3 regions of the Cytobacillus sp. FSL M8-0252 genome follow, and region 2 is predicted to be linked to each of the others. Evidence: riboswitches for the same ligand, from Rfam matches in the RefSeq annotation. Region 2 holds a riboswitch; each other region holds the start of a gene.
The links. Region 2 has a riboswitch for thiamine pyrophosphate ahead of MKX83_RS12385 (YkoF family thiamine/hydroxymethylpyrimidine-binding protein). Riboswitches for the same ligand answer to the same signal wherever they lie in the genome.
Positions count from the first base shown of each region.

Region 1: it holds a riboswitch for thiamine pyrophosphate, as region 2 does, so the genes downstream of both, tenA (thiaminase II) here and MKX83_RS12385 (YkoF family thiamine/hydroxymethylpyrimidine-binding protein) in region 2, are expected to answer to the same signal.
Region 3: it holds a riboswitch for thiamine pyrophosphate, as region 2 does, so the genes downstream of both, MKX83_RS02140 (3-oxoacyl-ACP reductase) here and MKX83_RS12385 (YkoF family thiamine/hydroxymethylpyrimidine-binding protein) in region 2, are expected to answer to the same signal.

Region 1 covers NZ_JBBOWZ010000001.1:2,702,751-2,706,032, reverse strand. Annotated here, with positions in the region: gene MKX83_RS13645 (GNAT family N-acetyltransferase) at 1-639, shown strand, start outside; gene trhA (PAQR family membrane homeostasis protein TrhA) at 762-1,397, opposite strand; TPP riboswitch at 1,734-1,843, shown strand; gene tenA (thiaminase II) at 1,966-2,655, shown strand; gene MKX83_RS13630 (MFS transporter) at 2,956-3,282, shown strand, end outside.
Region 2 covers NZ_JBBOWZ010000001.1:2,435,514-2,438,795, forward strand. Annotated here, with positions in the region: gene MKX83_RS12375 (efflux RND transporter permease subunit) at 1-465, opposite strand, end outside; gene MKX83_RS12380 (TetR/AcrR family transcriptional regulator) at 624-1,193, shown strand; TPP riboswitch at 1,400-1,503, shown strand; gene MKX83_RS12385 (YkoF family thiamine/hydroxymethylpyrimidine-binding protein) at 1,589-2,197, shown strand; gene MKX83_RS12390 (ECF transporter S component) at 2,197-2,805, shown strand; partial or broken gene MKX83_RS24640 (ABC transporter ATP-binding protein) at 2,780-3,282, shown strand, end outside.
Region 3 covers NZ_JBBOWZ010000001.1:407,298-410,579, forward strand. Annotated here, with positions in the region: gene MKX83_RS02130 (phasin family protein) at 1-227, shown strand, start outside; gene MKX83_RS02135 (glycosyltransferase) at 338-1,258, shown strand; TPP riboswitch at 1,344-1,445, shown strand; gene MKX83_RS02140 (3-oxoacyl-ACP reductase) at 1,538-2,293, shown strand; gene MKX83_RS02145 (IclR family transcriptional regulator) at 2,517-3,278, opposite strand.

The sequences.
Region 1 (3,282 bases), 270 kb from region 2:
ATCCAATTTAAAATAAATCCTAGTTTGCAAGATTTTCAACTGGCACAAATGTATTTGGAAGACTATCAGAAAGAGCATAAACAAGAACATTTGAAGTTTTATTTACCAGCAGACGAAATGATTCAAGAGGATGTTTTATTATACCTTTATCAACAATTCTATACGATCGGGTGTCAGGAGTTATATGAAATTAACCCTCTTCAATTTATCTATAAAGATAGAAAGAACGAAATCGTGGTTGAGGAAGTGACAAATGATAATTTAGGAGAATATCTACAATTGCAGAGAAACTTTGATCTAGATTATGGTGAGGAATATGTGAACCTTAATAGAAGCATGCATTCCTATCATCATAATGCAAAAGATACATTACAGTTACTCGCATATGATCATGGTGTGCCAGCAGGTTCATTACAAGTATTTTTTAATAAGTGTACAGCTGAAATTGATAATGTAGGTGTGTTACCAGCTCACCGATTAAAGGGGATTGCTGCAAGCTTGCAATATGAAGTAATGAAGCGATTTAGCAATCATAGGGTTATACTTGTAGCCGACAGCAATGACACGCCAAAGGATATGTATCGTAAACAAGGGTATAAAAAATTGAGCTTTCGCTATGAAGTAATGAAGTTATTATAAGTAGTAGTTTATTATTAATATAGAACAAGTAATGTGATAAAAACTCTACAAACTGATATTAATAAATCTGCAGGTGGTGAGAGTAGCCATCTGCAGATCATTTATAAAGAGGTAAATTTTGATCAAGGTAAAAGAGAGAGAACAGCAAAAAAATGCATAATCGAACCAGCAAGAACAAAAACATGCCACAATGCGTGATGGTACTTAAATCCTCTCCATACATAAAATATTGAACCAGCAGTGTATAGAACGCCACCGATAATGAGGAAAATCATTCCTTGTGTAGGTAAGTGTGTAACCAGAGGCTCCCAGGCAAATATAATTAGCCAGCCCATCAAAACATATAGTAATGTGGAGAAGACTAAAAACTTTTTAACAAAAAAACATTTGAAAACTGTTCCAGCAATTGCTAGCCCCCATACAAGACCAAATAAGGTCCATCCTAAGGTTCCTTTAACTGTTATAAATAGAAACGGTGTGAACGTTCCAGCAATAAAAAAGTAAATGGAAGAATGATCGAGAATCTCAAATACATCCTTTGCTTTTCCAGCAGGTAAACTATGTAGCAAAGTTGATGAGAAATATAAAATAACCATCGTTGTACCAAAAAGAACAAAGCTGACAATATGCCAAGCTGTTCCATATAAGGATGAGAAAACAGTTAAAATGACGAGAGCCGCAATACTTAATAGCGCACCGATTCCGTGTACGATCGCGTTGGCGATTTCTTCTCCCTTTGAAAAAATATGTGTTTCCAAGTAGTATTCACCCATTCTTTATCCAAAATCATAATTCTAGTATAAACATTTTTTTAGCTGATAAAAAGTCGTAAGCTTTCATTATAAAGAAAAACTTCACTAGGCGAAGAGGGTGGAGAGTGTAAATGCATGGAGAATATTTGGAGTTATCCATCCTTGAGTCAATGCCAATTTAAGCCGCGGTGTTAGATCAGTTGAAGTGTTTAGGTAACGACAGCATTCATCCAACTTGTTCATAATCGTTACTGAAAGAGAAGCTTGACATTGCTCAATTCCTAAACTTGCAGTTGACATTTATTGATAAGATGATAACATAACTTTGAAAGCATAATTGAATAAATCCACTAGGGGTGCCTTTAAAAGGCTGAGATTAAAGTGCAATAACTTTAAGACTCTTAGAACCTGATCTGGTTGATACCAGCGTAGGGAAGTGGCGTATATCAATTTAGTTAACGTTATAACTATAACTAAATGAATGATGTATACAGTAACCACTTTCTTATAGGAAGTGGTTTTTCGCTTTTCTGGATTTTTTATGCTCGATAAAAAAAGAGAAGAGGTAGAAATGATGACAACAAAAGAAACGTTTACACAATCGTTAAGGAAAGAAGTACATGATATATGGGAAGCGAATTTTGAACACCCTTTCGTTAAAGGAATTGCTAAGGGAGATTTACCAATTGAGTGTTTCCGCTTTTATGTGTTACAAGATTCTTACTATTTATCACATTTTGCTCGTGTGCAAGCAATCGCTGCTTCTAAAGCAGAGAATTTATATATGACCTCAAGAATGGCCTCGCATGCGCAAGGTACCTATGAAGCTGAACTAGGGTTACATAACAAATTTATGGAGGTATTAAAAGTTTCTGAAGAAGAGTTAAACCAGTTTAGACCCGCTCCTACTGCCTATGCATATACATCCCATTTATATCGTGTAGCAGAGACAGGCACAGTTGGCGAGGTCATCGCTAGTTTGCTTCCGTGTTATTGGATTTATTATGATATTGGGCAGAGCTTTAAAGGGGCAAAACCAAAAGAAGAAATCTATCGTACCTGGATTGATACATACGGTGGAGAATGGTTTGTTAAACTTGTACTGGAACAAATTCATCATCTTGATCGGCTTGCTGAAATTGCATCTGAAACAGAAAAAGAAAAAATGAAAATGGCATTTACCATTAGCTGTCAATATGAGTTAGCTTTTTGGGAAATGGCTTATACCCAAGAAAAGTGGTTAAGTGATAAAACATATGCATAAAACTTCATAAATGAAAGCGGGAATAGTGTTAACAGAATAAGGTTAGTTCATACTAACTCAATTCTGTTAACATCATACCCTTTATAATCGTTGTAATATCAGGTTTGTTATGCAATTAAGACAGTTTGCCATATCGGATTTTCCTAAAAAAGAAGTTAGATCTTCACCAACTACTCATCTAGTCAATAGAAATGACTTCTACTTCTCCACCCTCATAGACATATAAACTTCCTATATATATATAAAGACAATAAGCGTATAATGAGAGACGAATGTTAAATTGAGGAAGGCGTTTAAATAATGAATAAACAACAAAGTAAGTACAGATGGGTTGTATTTGGTGTTTTACTTTTAGCCTATTTATTTATGGTTAGTCAAAGAACAGCACCTGGTTTAATTACTGATCAATTAATGGAAGAATTTCATTTAACTGCAGCAACGATTGGGCTGATAACGAGTATTCAATTTTTTGCTTATGCTGGATTGCAAATTCCCATCGGATTATTCTCTGATAGATTTGGTCCAAATGTATTTCTAGTCGCTGGAACGCTGCTAAACGGACTAGGTACCATCCTCTATAGTTCGGTAGATAATAGTTATATGCTTATCTTTGCTAGGCTATTATGT
Region 2 (3,282 bases):
TGCAGCTTCGCCAATAAGTGATCCCTTCTCACCAATTATTTGATATATATCTTCTGTTGCTTCGACCTCTTTTCCACTCTCAATGGTGACAGAATAAAGAGCGTGATTATTTTTGTAGTAATTTTCTATTGTGCCTTGGTCTCCGGTTTCTATTGGTGTTCTTATGTCCATCGCATCATCTAACCACATCACATCAGTTACACCTTGAACCTTATTTAATTTCTCTTTGATAACGAGCGCTTCTTGGATTGTTACATTCTCAACCATTACGCTTGTATTTGGAATGCCACTAGTAAACTCCTCTTCCATCACTTCTAAAGCAACGGTAGATTCAGCTTCTGCTGGGATATAATCTTTCATATTATAATTAACATTCACAAACAGAAAGCCAATAGCAGAAAGCACTGATAACAAAAAGAAAATGATTGTTACAGATTTTTTATAACGAATAATAAACTCAATCATTATTGGTTTCCCCACTTCTTGATGTTGAAATTCTTTTACAGTAACATTATACATACCACTGTGTTAGATAAACAACAAACAGTTGTGTAAAAAATGTTTAACATCCAACATTTAAGCGTACTTTGTTGGATTTCTTTAAAAAAGTGAGGGTTTGTATGATGAACAAAAAATTGGATCGTCGGAAACAATATACTCGTATGGTGTTAAAGGAAAGTTTAATGGAATTATTAAGAGAAAAAGTAATCTCCTCCATTACCATTAAAGAATTATGTCAAAAAGCAGATATCAATCGTTCTACTTTTTATAGTCATTATCGTGATCAATTTGATTTACTCCAGCATATTGAAGATGAGATTTTGTTAGAATTACAAGTCACTTTAAAACAGTACAACCATAATGAGACAAATGAAACTTTTGCAATGACAAAGTATTTATTAGATTATGTTTATAAACGTAGTGCTGATTTTCTTATTTTATTTAGTGACCATGGTAACAAAGCTTTTCAAACGAGAGTAATTGATACTGCACAATCAATCATTATTAATAGTTTAAAGGAAGAACAGCAGGTCATAAATCTAGATAAATCAAAATATATGATTTACTTTGTAATTAGTGGATGTATTTATGTAATTGAAAAATGGTTAATGAACGGGATGAAAGAATCTCCGGAAGAAATGACAACCATTATTACTGAAATAAGTAATCGGGTTATTCTTCATTCTAAATAGGATGCGAATATATCAACATTCTTCACATCAATATTTTATTCACCTCTACTGTATTGAAATTTAAATTGTCTTCCCTACTCATTTGCATCATTTTACGTATCAATTAATATATTGTATTTATCGCTACTACATTATCAATTGACAAGTATTGGTTTACAGATAATGATTTTTTGCTTATGATAGGATAGACGAACAAATAAATATATCGAATGCGCTAGGGGAGCTATATTTAATGGCTGAGAAGGCAAGTGCCTGACCCTTATAACCCGATCTAGATAATACTAGCGTGGGGAAGTGCAGTTGGTCAGTGTATTCTCTTTTTTTCTGCATAGCCAAACTGCATTCCATCGGGGTGCAGTTTTTTTGTTCAAAAAATGTTAAAAGGAGATTTTTATATGAATCAATTATGTGGAACAAGTAGTATCGTAGGTTGTCAGTTTACGCTTTCTGCAATGAGTGAGAGGTATGTGGACATCATCTTATTTGCCCTTAAAGAAGTGAACATGTCAAAGGTGTGGGCTGAAACTGATGATGTATCTACTTGTATCCGTGGTAAGCAAATTCATGTTTTTGATGTAGTGAGGGCAATCTTTTTACACGCAGCTAAAACAGGAGAACACATCGCTATGAGTGGTACCTTTTCGATTGGTTGTCCAGGAGATTCAGCAGCAGATGTATACATGGACGAAACTGACATTGCCTTGAACAAGGACTATACAAAAGAAATAGACCAGCTTGCAGGTTGTAAATTTGCCCTCTATCCCTTAGGGAGGGAAGATTATATGGAAAAAATTTATGAGCAAATTGATTGGTCCAAGGAGACTGAAGTAAACGTAAGCCATAGCCATTATGCCACAAGGCTTGATGGCAAGGTGAATGATATTTTTAACTTGTTACAGAACGTTTTCGATCAGACCAAGCAAGATGTATCTCATGTGACAATGACATTCACATTATCAGCTAACAGCCCTACTGGAAAAGCTAAAGAAGTGAAAGTCTCATGATAAAATCATGGCGTCTGAAAGATATTGTTCTCATGTCAGTCCTGGGTGTAGTATTTGGCTTTATTTATTTAGGTTTTTTTGGGGTCGGTAAAGTTCTTGTTGCCATCCTTACCCCGTTTGGATTTGGACCCATTGGTTATGAATTGATTTATGGCATATGGTTTATTGTATCAATCATAGCTGCTTACATTATCAGAAAGCCAGGCGTTGCTTTTACAGCAGAAACCATTGCTGCTATTACCGAGGTACTTGTCGGCTCAACATCTGGACCCACTTTAATTCTTTCAGGGATGGTGCAAGGGTTAGGGGCGGAAATCGCTTTTGCACTGACAAAATGGAAAAATTACCAACCTCGAATTCTCGTTTTCTCAGGTGCTAGCGCAGCATTTATTAGTTTTCCTTACCATTTCTTTGTATCAGGTTTTCATGCCTATGAATCCTGGCTTATTATGACAATGTTTGTTATACGTCTCTTAAGTGGAGCCATCATTGCTGGTTATTTAGGAAAAATGTTAGCGGATCAACTAGCGAAAACTGGTGTGTTAAATGGGTACCCGATTGGGAAGGAGGTAATAGCAAGGCATGAAAAATCATCAACCAATTTTTGAACTAGACTCTTTCTCATTTTCCTTTGATAAACACGATGAACCTTCTGTAAATAATGTAAGCTGTAAGTTATATGCAGAGGAAGTGACTTTATTACTTGGAGCAAGTGGTTCTGGCAAAAGTACACTTACACTATGTTTAAATGGTCTATATCCTGAGGCGATTGATGGTTTTACTTCAGGGGACCTTTTATATAAAGGAAGAAATATCTCCTCCTACCCTAAAGGAGTAATAAACCAAGAAATAGGCATTGTCTTTCAAGATCCAGAAAGTCAGTTTTGCATGGTTCGTGTAGAAGATGAATTAGCATTTGTGTTAGAAAACTTGTCTATTCCCAGATGCCAAATGAAACAAAGAATAGAACATGTGCTAGATATTGTAGGATTATCACAATATATGAAACATAACATTCACCATCTTTCAGGAGGACAAAAACAAAAGGTTGCGCTAGCTTCTATCCTTTTAATGGACCCTCAATA
Region 3 (3,282 bases), 2.0 Mb from region 2:
CAGCAGCAGGGAAAGAGCGTGCACAAGAAATGATGGATGAGTTAGTGAAAAGAGGAGAGTTAACAAAACAGGAAGCGAAGGATTTTATGCAGGAGGTAAGGGCGAAAGGCCAAGAGAAGCAAACGCAGATAGACGACAAAGCCCATCAACGAATGACTAGTTTATTGCATGATTTGAATATCGCTACAAAGGATGATGTCTTAAGATTGAGGATGAAGGTGCCATAACAGACGAAGAAAAGGCCGTTCAAACCGAGGCCTTTATTCAACAGTTACAAACTCCAGGTGTTTATGAAGTAGGAGGATTAGGTGCGTGCACGCTAATTAGCAGGAAGGCTTTGTTAGCAGGTATTCATTTTAGTAAAATTAAAAATCTCAGTTTTTGGGGAGAAGATCGACATTTTTGTGTGAGAGCTGTGGCATTAGGACTGGATCTACATGTAGACACACATACACATCTGCCAGCTTATCATATTTATCGTTCTTCTGACCTTACAGGCATACCCGCATTTAAAGAAAAATGTCAGTATGCTTATAGCGAACTACCTATTTATCCAGAAAAAGCAGAAAGCCATCAAATTCGCTTATCGATGATTGTGAAGAATGAAGAAGGTCGTTATTTACAAACGATGTTAAAGAAAGTAAAGCCATTTATCGATGAAGCTGTGATTATAGATGATGCTAGTACTGATCAGACTATATCGATTTTCTTGCAAGAACTAAAAGGTATGCCAATTAAATTGGTCAAGAATGCAAGCTCCCAGTTTGCCAATGAAGTGGAACTAAGAAAACAACAGTGGTTAGAAGCAACGAATGGTTTTTTAGGTTGGGTATTAAATCTTGACGCAGATGAATGGTTTGAGGAGAGTTTTATTGATTATATTGATGACTTTGTTAAACAGGATACTATCGACCTGTACTGTTTTAGACTGTATGATATGTGGGATGAAGACCATTATCGTGAAGATGAATACTGGCAAGCACATTTCTTATACCGTCCATTTCTAGCAAGAGTTAGATCAACCTTTCAGCCTGTCTGGAAAGAAACACCACAGCATTGTGGGAGATTTCCAGAAAACATCTTCCAACTTACCCACAGTTTATCCACAATACGAGTCAAGCATTTAGGCTGGGCAAAAGAAAAAGATCGATTAGAAAAATATGAGAGATATAAGCTGCTTGACCCGAATAGCCTCTACGGTAATGAGAAACAATATGAATCGATTCTAGATAAGAATCCCCGTTTAAAACAATGGTGAGAAACATAAAGCAAATGGTCAGTTTCGAAATGAACTTCGATTCATAGCTAGGAAACTATTTGTATGCTAAACTAAAAATAATTAAAAATTGTTGCAGGGGGACTCAGAAAATGAGTTGAGAAGGTTAAAACCTGACCCTTAGAACCTGTTCGTTAAGACGATCGTAGGGAGCATCTTCCAACTATATGCATATGTATGGTAGGCTCTCCATTTTCGGGGAGCCTTTTGTTTTGTTTCCCTGAACATTTTTAATTACATCTATTGAAAAGAGGGAATAGCGTGAGAGAAGAAGTCGTGTTAGTAACAGGAGCAAGTCGTGGATTAGGAGCTGCAATTGCTGAAAAGTTTGGTAAGGAGGGCTACAAAGTAGTCGTTAATTATTTTAATAATAAAGAAAAAGCAGATGCAGTAGTTGAAAAAATCGGACAAGATCGTGCATTGGCTATCCAAGCTGATGTAAGAGATCATCAAGCAGTAAAAGCAATGGTAGCAGACACAATTGCTCATTTTGGTCGCTTGGATATCGTTGTAAATAATGCATTAGTTCAATTTAAATTTGATCCTGTGGCACAGGCGAAAGTAGAGGAATTATCTTGGGCTAGCTATCAAACCCAGTTTGAAGGCGCGATAAAAGCAAGCTTAAATGTTGTTCAATCTGCTCTTCCGGCTCTAAAGGATTCACAGCAAGCCCGTGTGATTGGTATTGGCACGAATCTTTACCAGAACCCAGTCGTTGCCTACCATGAATATACAACAGCCAAAGCGGCATTAATTGGCTTTACACGCAATATGGCCAAAGAGCTCGGACAGTATGATATTAATGTGAATATGGTTTCCGGTGGATTATTAGAAACAACGGATGCAAGTGCTGTTACTACCCCTGAGGTATTTGCGATTGTGGCTGATAACTCTGCTATCCGCCGTGTGACAAAACCAGAAGACGTAGCAGAAGCCGTTGTTTTCTTAGCCTCTCCAGGCGCTAGAGCGATTACGGGACAAAATCTAGTCGTTGATCATGGATTGACGATGAACTAAGATAAAAAAGGTCGTCATCTTTGTTTATGGCGGCCTTTTTCAATAAAATGGACTTATTTTGTAGGTTGATAAATCAGTAAAGAGCTTATATCAGCAAATGTGAGACTAAGTCGAAGCTAAACTCCAATTTATTCGCAGAAAAGGATATTTTTAAAATAACAACTTAATTTTCTCACTAGTATTTTATTCTACTAGATGTTAAAACGGTCGATTGAACGTTCAATCAGTATTGTTCAATTTTTCCTTGTTTATATCGATAGCCAAACATAGAAGATGCTTGTAGGTGAAACTTCAGCAGTTGCTTGCTCATCGGATCCGATGCTTCCTTAGGCATCTTATCGTTAAATCCAACAACTGTCACTGCACCGAGTAATTGATTCTGGTAGTCTAGCAAAGGGACGGAAGCCGAAGAAATCGATGGAATTAAAGGTTCGGTAGCGAAGGAGATTTTCGATTGTTGAATCATTTGCCATTCTGCGTTATCGATCGCTTCCCCGTCTCCTAGCCAATCTTTTGTCAGTACTGGGTTTAAGAAACTTAAGAAAATCTTCCCTGCGGCAGATGTTGGTGGTAAGCTTCCGCCTAGTTGTGTACCAATATGAAGTGGTTCATTCGAATGACAAATCTTTGTCGTAATAGGTCCGTTGTTTGTCCATAATGAAAACGAAACGGTGCAGGAAGTAAGCGAAGAAAGTTCCTGCATATACGGAGTGATTGCATCGGCAATATCACGACTACCAAAGGCGGCTGTACCATATTGAATCAATTTGCTTCCAAGATAATACAGGTTTGTCCCTTTTTCACGATAGAGCATGTTCAATTGCGTAAGTGTATTTAAATATTTATATAAATTACTTTTCGTAATACCGGTTTCTTCTTGAATGGTTGAGAATTTCATTGGGGTATCTTTTTGATAGATTAATTCGATGATAGAAATGCCTATTTGCAAGGATTGTATCATCGTACTACTTTTTTGTATTTCCATGTAT